3 regions of the Mesorhizobium sp. AD1-1 genome follow, and region 2 is predicted to be linked to each of the others. Evidence: predicted binding sites of a transcription regulator. Region 2 holds the regulator's gene; each other region holds the start of a gene.

Region 1 (4,646 bases), on a different contig from region 2:
TTTTTCGTTCTCGTCGCGCAGATTGGCTTGCGTCAGCATGCGGCAGAGGTGCCCCCAGCCCTTGCGGTCCTGGGGATAGGCGAGGATGTCCGGCGTGCCGTCGTCAAAAACCAGCCGGCAGCCGGGGTGATAGGAGAGTTTTTCGACCTTGGCCTGCTGCCAGGCGCGCACCACGCCGGCCACCGTGTTGCGATCGGCAAGTCCGATCGCCGAGAAGCCCAGGAGCTTGGCCGCGACCATCAGCTCCTCCGGCTTGGAGGCGCCGCGCAGGAAGGAGAAATTCGACTGGATGCCGAACTCGGCATAGGGAATGACGGTCAGCGCGTTCATGCGAAGACTCCATGCAGGAACCAGCGCGGCGGGACTTGCGAGGCGCCGCCGTAGAGGCCTTGCCGGTAGAGCCAGTAGCGGCGGCCGTCGGCATCCTCGATGCGGAAATAGTCGCGCGTCGATGCCGCCTCGTCGCTTGGCGCTTCCCGCCACCATTCGGCGGCGATGCGTTCCGGCCCTTCGGCGCGCTTGACCCGGTAGAGCGCGCGCCGCCAGCGGAAGTTCAGCGGCGGTCCTTCCGGCATTTCGGTGGCCGGCACATCGATGGGTTCGGGCGAGCGAAACAGCCGGATCGGTCGTTCCGGCGGAAATATGGTTTTTGGTGCCTGCAGCCTGTCCGGCTTCTTCGGCGGCGTGGTCCGGCACGGCGCGTCGGTGAAGGGGATGGTGGCGACGGCACGCTCCGGCAGATGGCTTTCGACCGCGACCGGCCGGAGAACCGCGCCATCGCCGAGCCGGGCGCGGATGCGGTCGGCGAACAGCGCGATATCGGCGCCGTCGTCGGTCACCTCGCCGGCAAGATCGGCCTGCTGCATGTCGAAGGTGGCTGATGCCAACACCGAGAGCCGCACCAGATCGAAACCATAGCCGGCATCGATATCCTGTTCGAGCGCGGCCAGCCTTTCATGGAACAGTTTCTGGATCAGCATGGGTTCGCGCATCGGCCGCGAGGTACCGAGCGCGATGCGGCTGACGGCGCCGTCGACGCGAAAGAGCAGCAGCGCCAGCGTCCGGGCGCCCTCGCCGCGGCGCTCGAGGTCGGTCTTCAAGGTCGCCGCCAGCATGCCCACCAGCCGTTCGATGTCCTCGGTCAGGGTGACGGGTTCGGCGAGGTGGCGTTCGACCGAAAGCGGCGCGACGGGCAGGCGCGGCGACACCGCCTCGTCGAGCCGGCCAAGCGCCTGGTCGAGGCGCAGGAGCAGCAGGGCGCCGAAGCGGCGGGCGAGCGGCGCGCGCGGTGCCGCCATGACGGCGCCCGCCGTGCGCAGGCCCACACTTTCCAGGCTGGTGCGGGTCGAAGGTTCTATGCGCAGCGCGGCCAGCGGCAGGGGCGCCAGCAGCGCCTCCTCCTCGCCTGACACAACGATGCGGTCGCCGCAAAAGCGTGCCGCCGCCCAGGCAGCGCCCGGCGTCGCGGCAAGCCCGGCGCGGACATCGAAACCCTGATGGAAGAAGCGCGACAGGATGTCGTCCAGCATGGCGCGCTCGCCGCCGAACAGATGGGTGCAGCCGGTGACGTCGAGAAACAGGCCGTCTGCCCCGTCCAGCGCCACCAGCGGGGTGTAGCGGTCGCACCAGTCGGCGAGGCCTTCGAGCAGGCGGCGATCGGCTTCCGGATCGGCCTCGACGACGTCGATCGACGGATGCATGGCGCGCGCATCGGCGATGCCCATGTCGCGCTTCAGGTGCAGCGCCTCAGCCCGCTCGTCGAGGGCCGAGATGCGCTGTGCGTTGCGGTCGCGATGGCTGATCACGAGCGGCGGGTGAGAGGGGTGATCCGACGGCCGGGAACGCCAGGACCGCCCCAGACGCTGGCGCAGGATCCTTTCCGCCGCCAGATAGGGAAACCATAGGGACAGGATTCTTTGGCCGGTTTCTTTCCCCACCTGCTCCTTCGTCGCCCGCTCTTTCGTCGAATGCGCGTTCATCGGGGTTCCACTCCAGTGTGAATTGTCCAGGCAGGGCCGTGCGGCTCTTGCCGATGGTGAGGGTGAAGGCCGGGCGGCCGATCGAGCCGGCCAGCGGCCCGGCGATGGTGTCGCGCGGCACCGCCGGCGCCGAGGCGACGATGAGGCGGACGGGTGCCGCCGTCGGTTCGGGCCCAGCCGCCTGCCGCAGCAGGAACACCGGCCGGCCGGCCGCTTGCGCCCTTGCATGCAGCCGGCGTGTCGCGGTCAGGTCAAGCCGCTGCGGATTGCCGCGGATTTCCAGGATGACGGCGGCGAGCGCCGTCATCCGGGCCGCCTCCTCGGCGACCCACAGCGCATCGACGAGCCTTGGCGCCTCGGAAAACAGCAATTGCTCCGGCTCGATGCCGAACGAGGCGTGAAGCCCCCTGGCATAGGGAAAGCCGGCCTCGCGAAAAATCTCCGATGTGCCGATCCACAGCACCGGCAGCCCTGGCGTTTGCTTGAGGATCAGGCTGGTGAGCGACAAAGCGAAGCCGGCGACGGCCCCGGCATCGCGGGTTTCAAGCCCATGGATTTCGCTCAGGGCGGCCTTCGGCAGCCCGCCGCTCAGGGCGGCATCGAGGCGCCCGACGCCGATAGGCAGGAACGCATCCGGCAACGCCGCGGCAATGCCACGCCGGACGATTGTGAGATCAGTGTTGACGTCAGCATCAAAGGGTGCGGCTGCCGGCGCAGCCAAGCGCTCGGGCAGCGTTCCCTCGATTTTCGCGATCTGGCGGCGCAGGGCAAAAACAGTCTCCCGCGCCACGGCGGTCATCGCCATGACGGTCAGCTTCCACTCACAATTGTTCCTGTTATGTTCCTATAGATTCCAGAGCGCATCCCAAGAGTCAAGCAGAGTCATGGGGAATTTATTCCTCTCTGCAGGGATGGCGCAGGCGCATCGGCCCGTTCATTTGCCGATTCCGGTGCGAAAGCCTATATGCCGGGATCAAAGGACAAAGCATGGCCCGCATCTACAAGACCCGCACCTGGCACGACGAACTCTCGCCCTCGATGGACGAAATGGAGTTCCTGGCGCTGGAGGCGTACGCCCATCTGCCGGAGGATTTTCGCAAGCTGACCGGCGAGATCGTCATCCAGATCGCCGAATTCCCAACCGACGAAATCATGGACGATCTGTCGCTGGAAACGCCATTCGACCTGCTCGGCCTGTTCGAGGGACGCGGCATCGCCGAGCGCTGGAACCCGCAGACCGGCGAAGGCCCGAACCGCATCACGCTCTACCGCCGCGCCATCCTCGATTACTGGTCCGAGAACGAAGAGACGCTGGGCGACATCGTCACCCACGTGCTGATCCACGAGATCGGCCACCATTTCGGCCTGTCGGACGATGATATGGAGAAGATCGAAGAGGCGGCGGAGTAGAGTGCGCTGATATTCAGGTGATGCCGGCCTGCAAATGATGGCTTCCTGCGCTTCCCCGCTCTACCGCGTCGCGGTAGAACGGTGCTCACGTACCCAAAAGTACGCTCCGCTCCGGTTCTCGGAAACCACCATTTTTGACTCGGCCTGACCTGAATCTCAACACACGCTGCGTCGGAGCTTTTCAAATCTACCAGTCACTCAGCTTGGTATCGGGCCCGTATTCCTGACCGTCGATATCCTTGACCACGGCCTGGCCGCAACGCATCGCTTTGGCCTTCTTGTCGTAGGCATAGGTCGGCGAGCCGAACAGATGCCAGCCCTTGTTCAGCGCCGCTGTCACCTTGTGGCAGAAGCTGGCATCGTCCGGAGCGGACAGAAAGCGGTAGAGTTTCATTGTTCAATTCCTGTCGTGAGTAGCTGTAGCCCGCTCGCATCCATCGAGCATTTATGACCCGATGGCGGCTGCCTTCGCCAGCAGTTTTTCGGCCTGCGCCAGGTGCAGCCGTTCGACCATCCTGCCGTTCAGCGCGATCACACCCTTGCCGGCATTCTCGGCGAGCGCGAAGGCTTCCCTCACCGAGCGTGCCTCGGCCACCGCTTCCGTGGACGGCACGAAGGCGCGGTTCGCGGCTTCGATCTGGGCCGGGTGGATGAGGCTCTTGCCGTCGAACCCCATGGCCGCGGCTTCCGCGCATTCATGGGCGAAGGCGTCGAGGTCGCGAAAATCGTTGGAGACGCCGTCGAGCATGTCGATGCCGCCGGCGCGTGCGGCCAGCACCATCTGCATCAGCCATGGCACGAGGTAGCGCCTATCAGGCGTCGCCAGAATGCCGGTCTCCTTGACCAGATCATTCGTTCCGGCAACGAAACAATTGAGCCGCGAGGCCGGATCGCGGCCAAGTTCGGCGATGGCGCCGATGTTGAGCAGCGCCTTGGGCGTCTCGATCATCGCCCATAGTTTCACGCTGTGGGGAGCGAAATTGTCGTCAAGCACGTCGCCGGCCTCGAGCAGGTCGCGCGGCGTGTCGACCTTGGGCAGAAGGATGCCGTCGGGTTCGCAGCTTGCGGCCGCCAGCAGGTCGTCGGCGCCCCATTCGCCTGATATCGCATTGATGCGCACGATCATCTCGCAGCGTCTCTCGGAATGGCCGGCGAAAATGCCGGCCAGTTTTTCGCGGGCGGCGATCTTGTCGGCCGGAGCGACGGCGTCTTCCAGGTCGATGATGATGGCATCGCAGGCAAGCTGCGCGATCTTGG
Region 2 (4,646 bases):
GGCCGCACTTCTGTCACATCCCGACGTCGCCGAATGCGCGGTGATCGGCGCCGAGGACGCCGAGCGCGGCCAGATCGTCGAGGCGCATGTCGTGCTGGTGCAGGGCGTGGCGCCTGACGCATTGACGACCAAGCGCCTGCAGGACCATGTCAAGGCGACGATCGCGCCCTACAAATACCCGCGATCGGTGAAATTCATTGCTGCTTTGCCCAAGACCCAGACCGGCAAGATCCAGCGCTTCCGGCTGCGCACGGAGAAAGTCAATTGAGCGAGCCCTACGATCCGGCGTCCGAAGGCGCACAGATGTCGTTCAACGAGCGCATGTCGTACAGCGACTATCTGCACCTGGAGAAAGTGCTGGAGGCGCAGACGCCGCTGTCGTCGGCGCATGACGAGATGCTGTTCATCATCCAGCACCAGACCTCGGAACTGTGGATGAAGCTCGCTTTGCACGAGATTGGCGCCGCGATCCGCTCGATCCGCGCCGACCGGCTCGAGCCGAGCTTCAAGATGCTGTCGCGAGTCGCGCGCATCTTCGAGCAGCTGAACAATGCCTGGGATGTGCTGCGGACGATGACGCCCAGCGAATATACCGAGTTTCGCGACGCGCTCGGCCAGTCCTCGGGTTTTCAGTCCTGGCAGTATCGCGCCATCGAGTTCATGGCCGGCAACCGCAACCTGGCCATGCTCGGCCCTCACAAGCATCGGCCTGACCTCAGCGGAAAGCTGGAAGCCATTCTGGCCGAGCCATCGCTCTACGACGAAGCGCTGCTGCTTTTGGCGCGCAACGGATTCGACATCGGTGCCGATGCCAGGCGCACGGACTGGCGTGAGACGCGAACCGAGAATGAAGAGGTCCTGGTCGCCTGGCAGACTATCTACCGCGATCCGCAGCGCTACTGGATGTTCTACGAACTGGCCGAGAAGCTGGTCGACTTCGAGGATTATTTCCGCCGCTGGCGCTTCAACCACGTCACCACGGTGGAGCGCATCATCGGTCTGAAGCGCGGCACCGGCGGCACGTCGGGTGCTTCGTATCTGAAGAAAATGCTCGAGGTCGTGCTGTTTCCGGAGCTGTGGACGGTCCGCACCCGGCTCTGACATCATCGAAATGAGAACAGGCTCACTGAAGGGACGCTCTGTGGCGGGAACCCTTCGCGAACAACCGGGGACTGACCATGAGTGGAATTCCTGATCTCGCCGCAGTCGAAGCGATGGATGCCACGGATCCGCTGCGGGCCATGCGCGACCGTTTCATTCTGCCGGAGGGGGTGATCTATCTCGACGGCAATTCACTGGGGGCAGCATCTCATGCCGTTTTCGGCGAGCTGCAGCAGGCGGCGACGCAGGAATGGGCCCGAGATCTTATCCGAGCCTGGAACACGGCCGGATGGTTCGAGATGCCGATCGAACTCGGTGACCAGCTCGGACGCCTGATAGGAGCCGCGGCCGGCCAGACCGTCGTCTGCGACACGACATCGACCAACATCTACAAGGTGCTGCACGCAGCGATGGAGATGCGGCCCGGCCGGTCAGCCATCGTCGCCGAAGGTGACAGTTTTCCCACCGACCTGTACATCGCCGAAGGCGTGGCCTCGACCCGGGATGGCGTCCTGCTGCGCCTCGCGGGCGTCGACGCGCCGACCATCGAAGAGCTAATCGACGAAAACGTCGCGGTGGTGCTGGTCAACCACGTCAATTACAAATCGGGTGAACTGCGCGACATGGCGGCGCTGACGCGCAGGGCTCATGCGGCCGGAGCGCTGATCGTCTGGGATCTCTGCCACACCGCCGGCGCCCTGCCCGTCGAGCTCGATCAGGCAAATGCCGATTTCGCTGTCGGCTGCACGTACAAGTACCTCAACGGCGGTCCGGGCGCGCCGGCCTTCATCTATGCCGCACAGCGCCACCACGGCGATATCAGCCAGCCGCTCAGCGGCTGGTGGGGCCATGCGCGGCCCTTTGCCTTCGAACGGGGTTATGTTGCCGGCGCCGGCATCCGCCGTTTTCTGTGCGGTACGCAACCGGTCCTGTCGATGCGGGCGCTCAAAGGCGCGCTTGCCATCTGGAGCGACGTCGACATGGCGGCATTGCGAAAGAAGAGCGTCGCGCAGACAGAACTGTTCATCCAGCTCGTCGAAGCCAAGTGCGGCGCCTACGGTCTCGCGCTGGAGACTACCCGCGACGCGACCAGGCGCGGCAGCCAGGTGTCGTTCCTTCACGACCATGGCTATCAAATCATGCGGGCGCTGATCGAGCGCGGGGTGATCGGTGACTTCCGCGCACCGTCGACCATCCGTTTCGGCTTCACGCCGCTCTATGTCAGCTACAAGGATGTGTGGCTGGCGGTTGAGGTTCTGGAAGACATTCTGCGCACGGGTGCATGGAAGGACCAGCGTTTCGCCGTCAAGGAAGCCGTTACCTGACGCACCGATCCCGGCGATCCGCCGTCGCTGCCCTCACTGCCTGGCAAATGACGGAGAGCTGAATTTCCAGCCAAAATGCCCAACTGACGTTGGCGTTTTGGCTCCGTTTCGTTCACGGCCAACGAACGTCCCGAAGGTTGCAATCGCTCCTTGTCGAGGTCGATCGACAGATAATGCCAAGCTTTGGTAGGGGATAAGCCACAGGTCATTAACCATAACAATTTCAATGTGAGCAGGCGCATTGCCGAAGGTGGCGCCCGTCGATCGTAACCCGCTGGCAAGCGCCAAATAATTTCAGCAGCCTTAACAAATTCATTAAACTTTAAACGGTTGCAGAACACAACTGGAACAGATAGTGTTTGTTCTGGGTTTGTTTTTCGATTCTGGTTTCAGGGAACCTGGGGGCCGCCATGCTGACACGCAAGCAACATGAACTGCTGATGTTCATCCATGAACGCCTGAAGGAGAGCGGCATTCCGCCATCCTTCGACGAGATGAAGGAGGCGCTCGACCTTGCCTCCAAATCCGGGATTCATCGGCTGATCACGGCCCTTGAGGAGCGCGGCTTTATCCGCCGGCTGCCCAATCGGGCCCGCGCGCTGGAAGTGCTGCGGCTGCCGGACTCCATCGCGCCAGGCCTCAATGCGGCAAAGAAGTTTTCGCCAAGCGTCATCCAGGGCAGTCTTGGTCAGGGTGGTGCTCTTGGCCGGCAGATCAAGCCGGCGCCTTCGCGGATGCCTTCGCCCGGCAATGACGACGATGCGGTCTCTGCCGTTTCGATCCCGGTCATGGGTCGCATCGCCGCCGGCGTGCCGATCGATGCCATCCAACATCAGACGCATTCGATTTCGGTGCCGCCGGACATGATCATGGGCGGCGCGCACTATGCACTGGAGGTCAAGGGCGATTCGATGATCGAGGCCGGCATCTTCGACGGCGACACCGTTATCATCCGTAACGCCGACACGGCCAGCCCCGGCGAGATCATCGTGGCGCTGGTCGATGAAGAGGAAGCGACGCTGAAGCGGTTCCGCCGCAAGGGCGCCTCGATTGCCCTCGAAGCCGCCAATCCAGCCTATGAGACACGGATTTTCGGGCCGGACAGGGTCAAGGTGCAAGGCAAGCTCGTCGGCCTGATCCGTCGCTACTGAGACGGCTGTGGGTTGACCACTGGCTTCTCGGGTTTCTTGAAGGGTGCCAGCCCCCTCGCCTCGCGAGAGTATCTGCGTTGCGTGTGCCAGGGCCGATATGGGCTGTCCACCGCGAAGCTGATCGTCGCCGGCGTGGTCGCCGATTGGCGATCGAAGAAGACCGCGGCACTGCCTTTGCGAGCCAGTTGCCGCTTGGTGATGACGAGAACCAGCGGGTTGTGACAGGCGTCATAGGCGGTGGCGTCGTTGACGACGATCAGCTCGGCGAAGCCGCAGGCTTTCCAGGTGTCCTTGCGGTCCTCGACATAGGCAATGATCGCACCGGACATGTGCCTGGCCACGCAAACGCCTGAGGAGCAATAGAACGGCGATCCCGGCGGTAGCTCAACGGCATCCGCGACGTCGAATTGCCCATCGCTGTTGTCGAACACTTCCGGAACGACGATGGTTTCCGATGTCAGCGCGCGTTTCCAGTTGTCGACGGTGAATTCGTTCGGCCGTTGCCGGCTGACGGCAAGCTCACCGCCACCGATCGGCAACGCCACCAGCCGGGCGTCTTCCGAGATCAGCACATCGGGCGTGCGCGTATCCGAGACGGTCAGCAAGCCTGCCAACGCGAATGGCAGAGCCGCGAGCCGCAGCCATGTCGTCGCCATCGTCGCGATGACCAGGGCAATGGCCACCAGCAGGACCGACTGCTGCGAAATCAACCCGACCCCATCGACAGGCGAACGCTCGGAGATCCAGCCCGATATGGCGATCATCATCGTCAGGCCCTTGCCCATCAGGTAGAGAGCTGGCCAATCCAATCCGAAAGGCATCAGCAGCGCGCTGGCGACGGCCAGGAACATGACGACGGTGACGATCGGCATAACCGCGAGATTGGCGAACAGGCTGAGCGGCGACACACGCTGAAAATGCCAGATGGCAAACAGCGTCGTGGCGCTGCCGGCGATGATCGAGGTCATGGCCAGACCAATTGCCGCCAGCAGGAATTTTCGTGTCAGGAACCCGGGCAAGGATCGCTTCGGCGGCGGCGGTCTTGCTTTTCCCGCGCGGTGATCCGCCC
Region 3 (4,646 bases), on a different contig from region 2:
ACGAAACCGTCTGCCTGGGCATCAGTGATTCTGCCAACGGCGCGGACAACCTCATCAGCTCGATGCCGAAGCCCGGATCGACCGTCTCGATCTTGTCGCAGATGAGACGCGTGAGCCGCCTCACATCGCGGACCGGCAAGGCCGTGCCGACGCGAATGGCTTCGATGCGGTTGTCGACGCGGTAGAGCAGCAGGTCGAGCCGCCGGGCGCCGAGGCCTTTGGTCTCCAGTTCGGCACACAACGCCTGAACAAGCTTGCCGACATAGTGCGCGATGGTCTCGGCCGCACCGATGGGCTCGCCAAAGGTCCGCTTTACCTCGACCACATCGGCTGGCCGCACGGGCTCTATCGGTTCGGCAAGGGGTCCAGAAGCCTGGTCAAGGCGGCGGCCCAGTTCCGGTCCGAAGCGCAGCGTCAGTGGCGCACGTGGCTGCTTCAGAAGCTCGCCTACCCTTTCGAAGCCCAAAACCCGCAGACCGCCGACGATTGCATCGGGCAATCGCAGTGCCGCGATGGGCAGAGGGGAAATCGCGTCGTAAGCTTCATTGACGGCGACCACGCTGACGGTCTGCCTGACATATCGCGCGACAGCATGGGCGGCACCCCAGCTGTCCGCAACCGCTGCCCGCGCCGTGACGCCGGCTTGGCCGAGGCGTTCGACCATGTCAGTCAGCATCAGCCGTTCACCGCCATGGAGGTGATCGGCGCCCGTGGTGTCCATGACCAATCCGTCCGGAGGATCCGCGGCGACGATCGGCGCGTACCGCCGCAAGGCCCACAGGGCCAACCGCTCCAATGCCTTCGCGTCGGCATCGGGTTCGGACTCCATGACCGCCAGCCCCTGCACGAGCGCCTGCGCCTTCGTCGCCGGCATTCCCACGCGCAGGCCCGCTTCCAGTGCCGCGCGATCGGCCGCAACCACCAAGCGGCGATTGCCTTGCCGCCCGACCAGCACCAAAGGCTTATCCGGTGGCGGCGAGACGTCGCCCAATTTCCTTCTGAGCCGGTCGGTCGACCAGCTTGGAAGGAAGAGCGAGACGACCCTTTGCATCACAAGCCTCCACTTCGATATCCAGTGTTTCCCCTCCACGAGACCGGATCAGTTCAAGTTGCCATCGCGCCCGGCCAACGCCGGGTACAGGCAGCGGCCGCGATGGCAGCACGGAGACCCGCCAGCGGGTGACAGACGCCGTCGGTTGCCCGAAATCGGCCGCTTCGGTCTGCCGGCGCCAGCGGCGGATGGCGATGCCGATCGCGCCGGAGCCTTCCGATGCCAGTTGCAACCGGCGCGAGGCAGTCATGGACAGACGCGCCACTTCCGCGACCACAGCTCCAAGCCCGACATGCCGCAGACCTTCCTCGAAGCAGGCGAGCAAGGATTTGTCGTCACCGGCTTCAACATAGATCACCCGGTCGGGGTGAAGCCCGACCTGGGCGATTGCCGGCGCAAACAGATCCTGGCGCGTCACGCACCACAGCACCTTGCCTTGCGTCCTCGCTGCAATCCCGGCTGCAAATAGCGACGCTGCGGCGCCATCGATCGCTCCATTGCCGCCGCCGGCAACCTCATGAAGTGCGCCAAGCGCCACACCCCCGCCTGGCAGATGACTGTCGATCGAGGAGATTCCGAATGGGAGCACCGCTCTTTTGCTCGCATTAGCGCCTTCGAGACGCGCAATGCGATCTCGCAGATCGGAAATAGCAGCGTTTGGCGCCGATGCACTCATCTGTCCCCTGAACGCGGAATGCTGATAATATGTTCCTCATTTGTTCTCTTCCTAATGAAGAGTCAATGGTACGGCGAGGTGGCGCTGCGGAAGAAATGTTTGGCGCGACCGCCTGGTGACACCGACAGAGTTGTTTGCCGACAGGACGATACGTCGAGGCCACGATGCTGCGCTGGACGTCGCGCCGGCGACTGCCGGCGCCCAAAGGAAAACGGCGCATAAACCGCAGTCCTGCGCGCGTCCGCAGCAGCGGATGATTGTCGCGCGCGGGACGACGGAAATTCGCCTCCGCCGAGGGCGGTTAACAGGACAGCCGTAGGAGCGTCAGCATAGCGCCGGCCGCAGGACGGGACGCGGGACCGACTGTCCCCGTCCGCGGTGGTCCGCGTGCAGCATCGACCCATGAAAGAAGTTGCCTTGGAAATTGAGCACGGAGCCTCAACCGATTGCCAGTGTGACTATCCCATTGAAAAACGAGCCTATTTTCCAACCATCAGGAGTCTATTGACACCTTTGTTCTTATTTTGTTCACTGTTGGGAGGATTGATACAGGAGGCGAACCATGGAACTTCGCTTGAACATTGAAGGTGCAACGCCCGAGGAACTGGCACGCGGGGTCGCGGCAGCCGAAGCAGTCTTCGCGCGCGCCGGCATTACGGCTTTGCAAGGCGCGGAAGGTTTGTTCGCGTTGGAAGGCTGGGATATCAAAGGCTTTCCAGAAGACGACCAGCCAACCGAGGACGAGGACCAGGCTGCTTCAGTCTGGATGGAAGCCGACGAGGCTGCGACGACTGCATGTTGTGCGGGCTGGCCGGAGGACAAAGTTCCAAGCCATCAGATCATGGAATTGATCGACGTTCCCCGAACGCGGTTGCAATCCGAGGCGCTTCCGGACACGTGGCCGGCGCGCAGGCAGCTTTATCCTGACGTCGTCAAACGGCTGGAGGTTGCAGCTGGCCCGGACCGCCAGATCGATTTCGATATTGCCTTCGTTCTTGGTTGGGTGCCCGAGCGGCCGACGCTGGATCGGGTCGAGCCGCTTTCGGAAGATGGCGACCGTATCCCCTTCTTCACCAGCGACCTTGCCCAGGTTGAGGAAATGGCCCGCAAGGCGCTCAAGGACTGGAAGATCGAGATTGACCGAGATCCCTATGATGCCCACGTTTTCGACCCCGCAGCTGCCGATGATGGTGACGAATTGCGCATGGCGGCGTGGCGCGATTTCGACGGCTCCTTGCTTATGGAGAAGCCGCCTGCAAATCCTGCAATCGCGCTGACCCTGGCAATGATGCGCGGCCAATCCATGCATTTCGAATAATGGTGAACGGCAATGACATGGCACTCCGGCCGAGCGGCTGACGAGGCCACACCGGGTCTGAGGAGAGAGACGATGTCAGAAAAACCACCCTATATGCCGACCGGCATTGGAATGGGCTTGATGAGCGACGACGAGATCAAGGTCGGCGTTCTGATATTCGAAACAGCGCAAGGTAACTTCGACTTCGCCGTCAATCTGCAGGCAGTCGATGTCCTCACGAAGGCAATCAATAAGATCGAGATGCATCTCCGCTCCGGCCAGACGCACTGAGTGTCCGACGATGTGCCAGATCAGAAAAAGCCGAAGCTGATCGTTGTCGTGGCATAGGACCGCGGCGACGATGGCGACCGGTTCACCGCATACGGCCCGACCGACCAGCAAAGCGAGGACCGGCGATCCGCACGGCAAAGGCGCTGGCTTCAAACCATGTCGGTGTCTAAGCACCAACCTTGCGCACCTCGGTCGAGGACGCATCGACCGGGCGCCCTTCGGCATTGCGAAGAATTAGGGGGGCGACTGGCTGGCCGCTAGCCTTTTCCACGAGCACCGAATGCGCTTCGCCAGGGTTGAAGCAATGAGCCTCTCCCCATTGCCTCAGTCCCACGACCACGGCGAATAGACCACGCCCCTTTTCAGTCAGCACATAGTCGCTGTGCGCCCCACCGTCTTTTGGCTTTTCTGAGCGTAAGATGTCGGCCTCTTCAAGCGCCTTTAGCCGGGCTGCAAGAATACCCTTCGATATCCCCAGGTTGCGTTGGAACTCCCCAAAGCGGCTTATGCCATCAAATGCGTCACGCACGATCAGCAGGGTCCACCAGTCGCCGATGACATCCAGAGCCCGAGCCACCGGGCATTCGGCCTTCTCCATGCTCCTGCGCTTCAAGCGGCTTCTCCAAATCACCCAACTTGGTTCTATAATAGTACTTGACATCTTTTTTGCAAATGGTTCTATTATAGAACCATCAGCAGAAAGGGTTTCTTATGTCCAAACATCAAGACGAGATTGGGAAGGCGGTCGAACCGCGCCGCAACAGCCCGGTACGGGTAGCAGTGGTTCAATTCAATCCCCAGGTTGGATTGGAAAATCGCAAGGCCAATCTTGCCGCCGTCCAGCAGCGCCTCGAAACGGCCGCAGCAGAAGGAGCAGATCTCATCGTCCTGCCGGAGCTTGCCACGACCGGCTATACCTTCTTCTCGCGCGAAGAGGCGTTTGCCCATTCCGAACCTGTTCCGTCCGGCACCACGGTCCGGGGATGGGAAGAGCTCGCCAAAGCCAAAGGCGTTTACATCGTTGGCTGCTTGCCCGAGTTGGACGGAGCCAAGCTCTACGATACTGCCGTTCTGGTGGGACCGGAGGGCTACATCGGGAAATACCGCAAGACCCATCTGTGGAATGAGGAAAAGCTGTTCTTCACTCCTGGAGATCTAGGCTATCCCGTGTTCGACACGCGGATCGGCCGTATCGGTCTTCTCGTCTGCTGGGACATCTGGTTTCCCGAGACAGCTCGCATCGTCGCGCAGCAAGGCGCCGACATCATTTGCATTCCTACCGGTTGGGTATGGACGCCTCCGCCCCTCTACGATGCGAGCGGCACCTGCAT

What was found. Region 2 encodes LexA, which represses DNA repair genes until DNA is damaged. Its sites were predicted from a motif close to TGTTCNNNNTGTGTTCNG; they were not measured.
Region 1: the regulator LexA is predicted to act here: its motif matches at 2,808-2,825, upstream of LB519_RS05715 (ImuA family protein).
Region 3: the regulator LexA is predicted to act here: its motif matches at 1,758-1,775, upstream of LB519_RS16030 (ImuA family protein).

What each region holds. Positions count from the first base shown of each region.
Region 1 is NZ_JAIUGP010000002.1:447,589-452,234, reverse strand. It holds gene LB519_RS05725 (error-prone DNA polymerase) at 1-330, opposite strand, end outside; gene LB519_RS05720 (DUF6504 family protein) at 327-1,805, opposite strand; gene LB519_RS05715 (ImuA family protein) at 1,747-2,784, opposite strand; gene LB519_RS05710 (metallopeptidase family protein) at 2,967-3,389, shown strand; gene LB519_RS05705 (DUF1737 domain-containing protein) at 3,577-3,783, opposite strand; gene LB519_RS05700 (HpcH/HpaI aldolase/citrate lyase family protein) at 3,835-4,646, opposite strand, start outside.
Region 2 is NZ_JAIUGP010000003.1:44,918-49,563, forward strand. It holds gene LB519_RS06860 (AMP-binding protein) at 1-268, shown strand, start outside; gene kynA (tryptophan 2,3-dioxygenase) at 265-1,101, shown strand; gene kynU (kynureninase) at 1,179-2,426, shown strand; gene lexA (transcriptional repressor LexA) at 2,837-3,577, shown strand; gene LB519_RS06880 (ComEC/Rec2 family competence protein) at 3,571-4,646, opposite strand, start outside.
Region 3 is NZ_JAIUGP010000007.1:224,230-228,875, forward strand. It holds gene LB519_RS16025 (DUF6504 family protein) at 1-1,051, opposite strand, end outside; gene LB519_RS16030 (ImuA family protein) at 963-1,727, opposite strand; gene LB519_RS16035 (hypothetical protein) at 2,389-3,045, shown strand; gene LB519_RS16040 (hypothetical protein) at 3,118-3,315, shown strand; gene LB519_RS16045 (winged helix-turn-helix transcriptional regulator) at 3,482-3,913, opposite strand; gene LB519_RS16050 (nitrilase family protein) at 4,027-4,646, shown strand, end outside.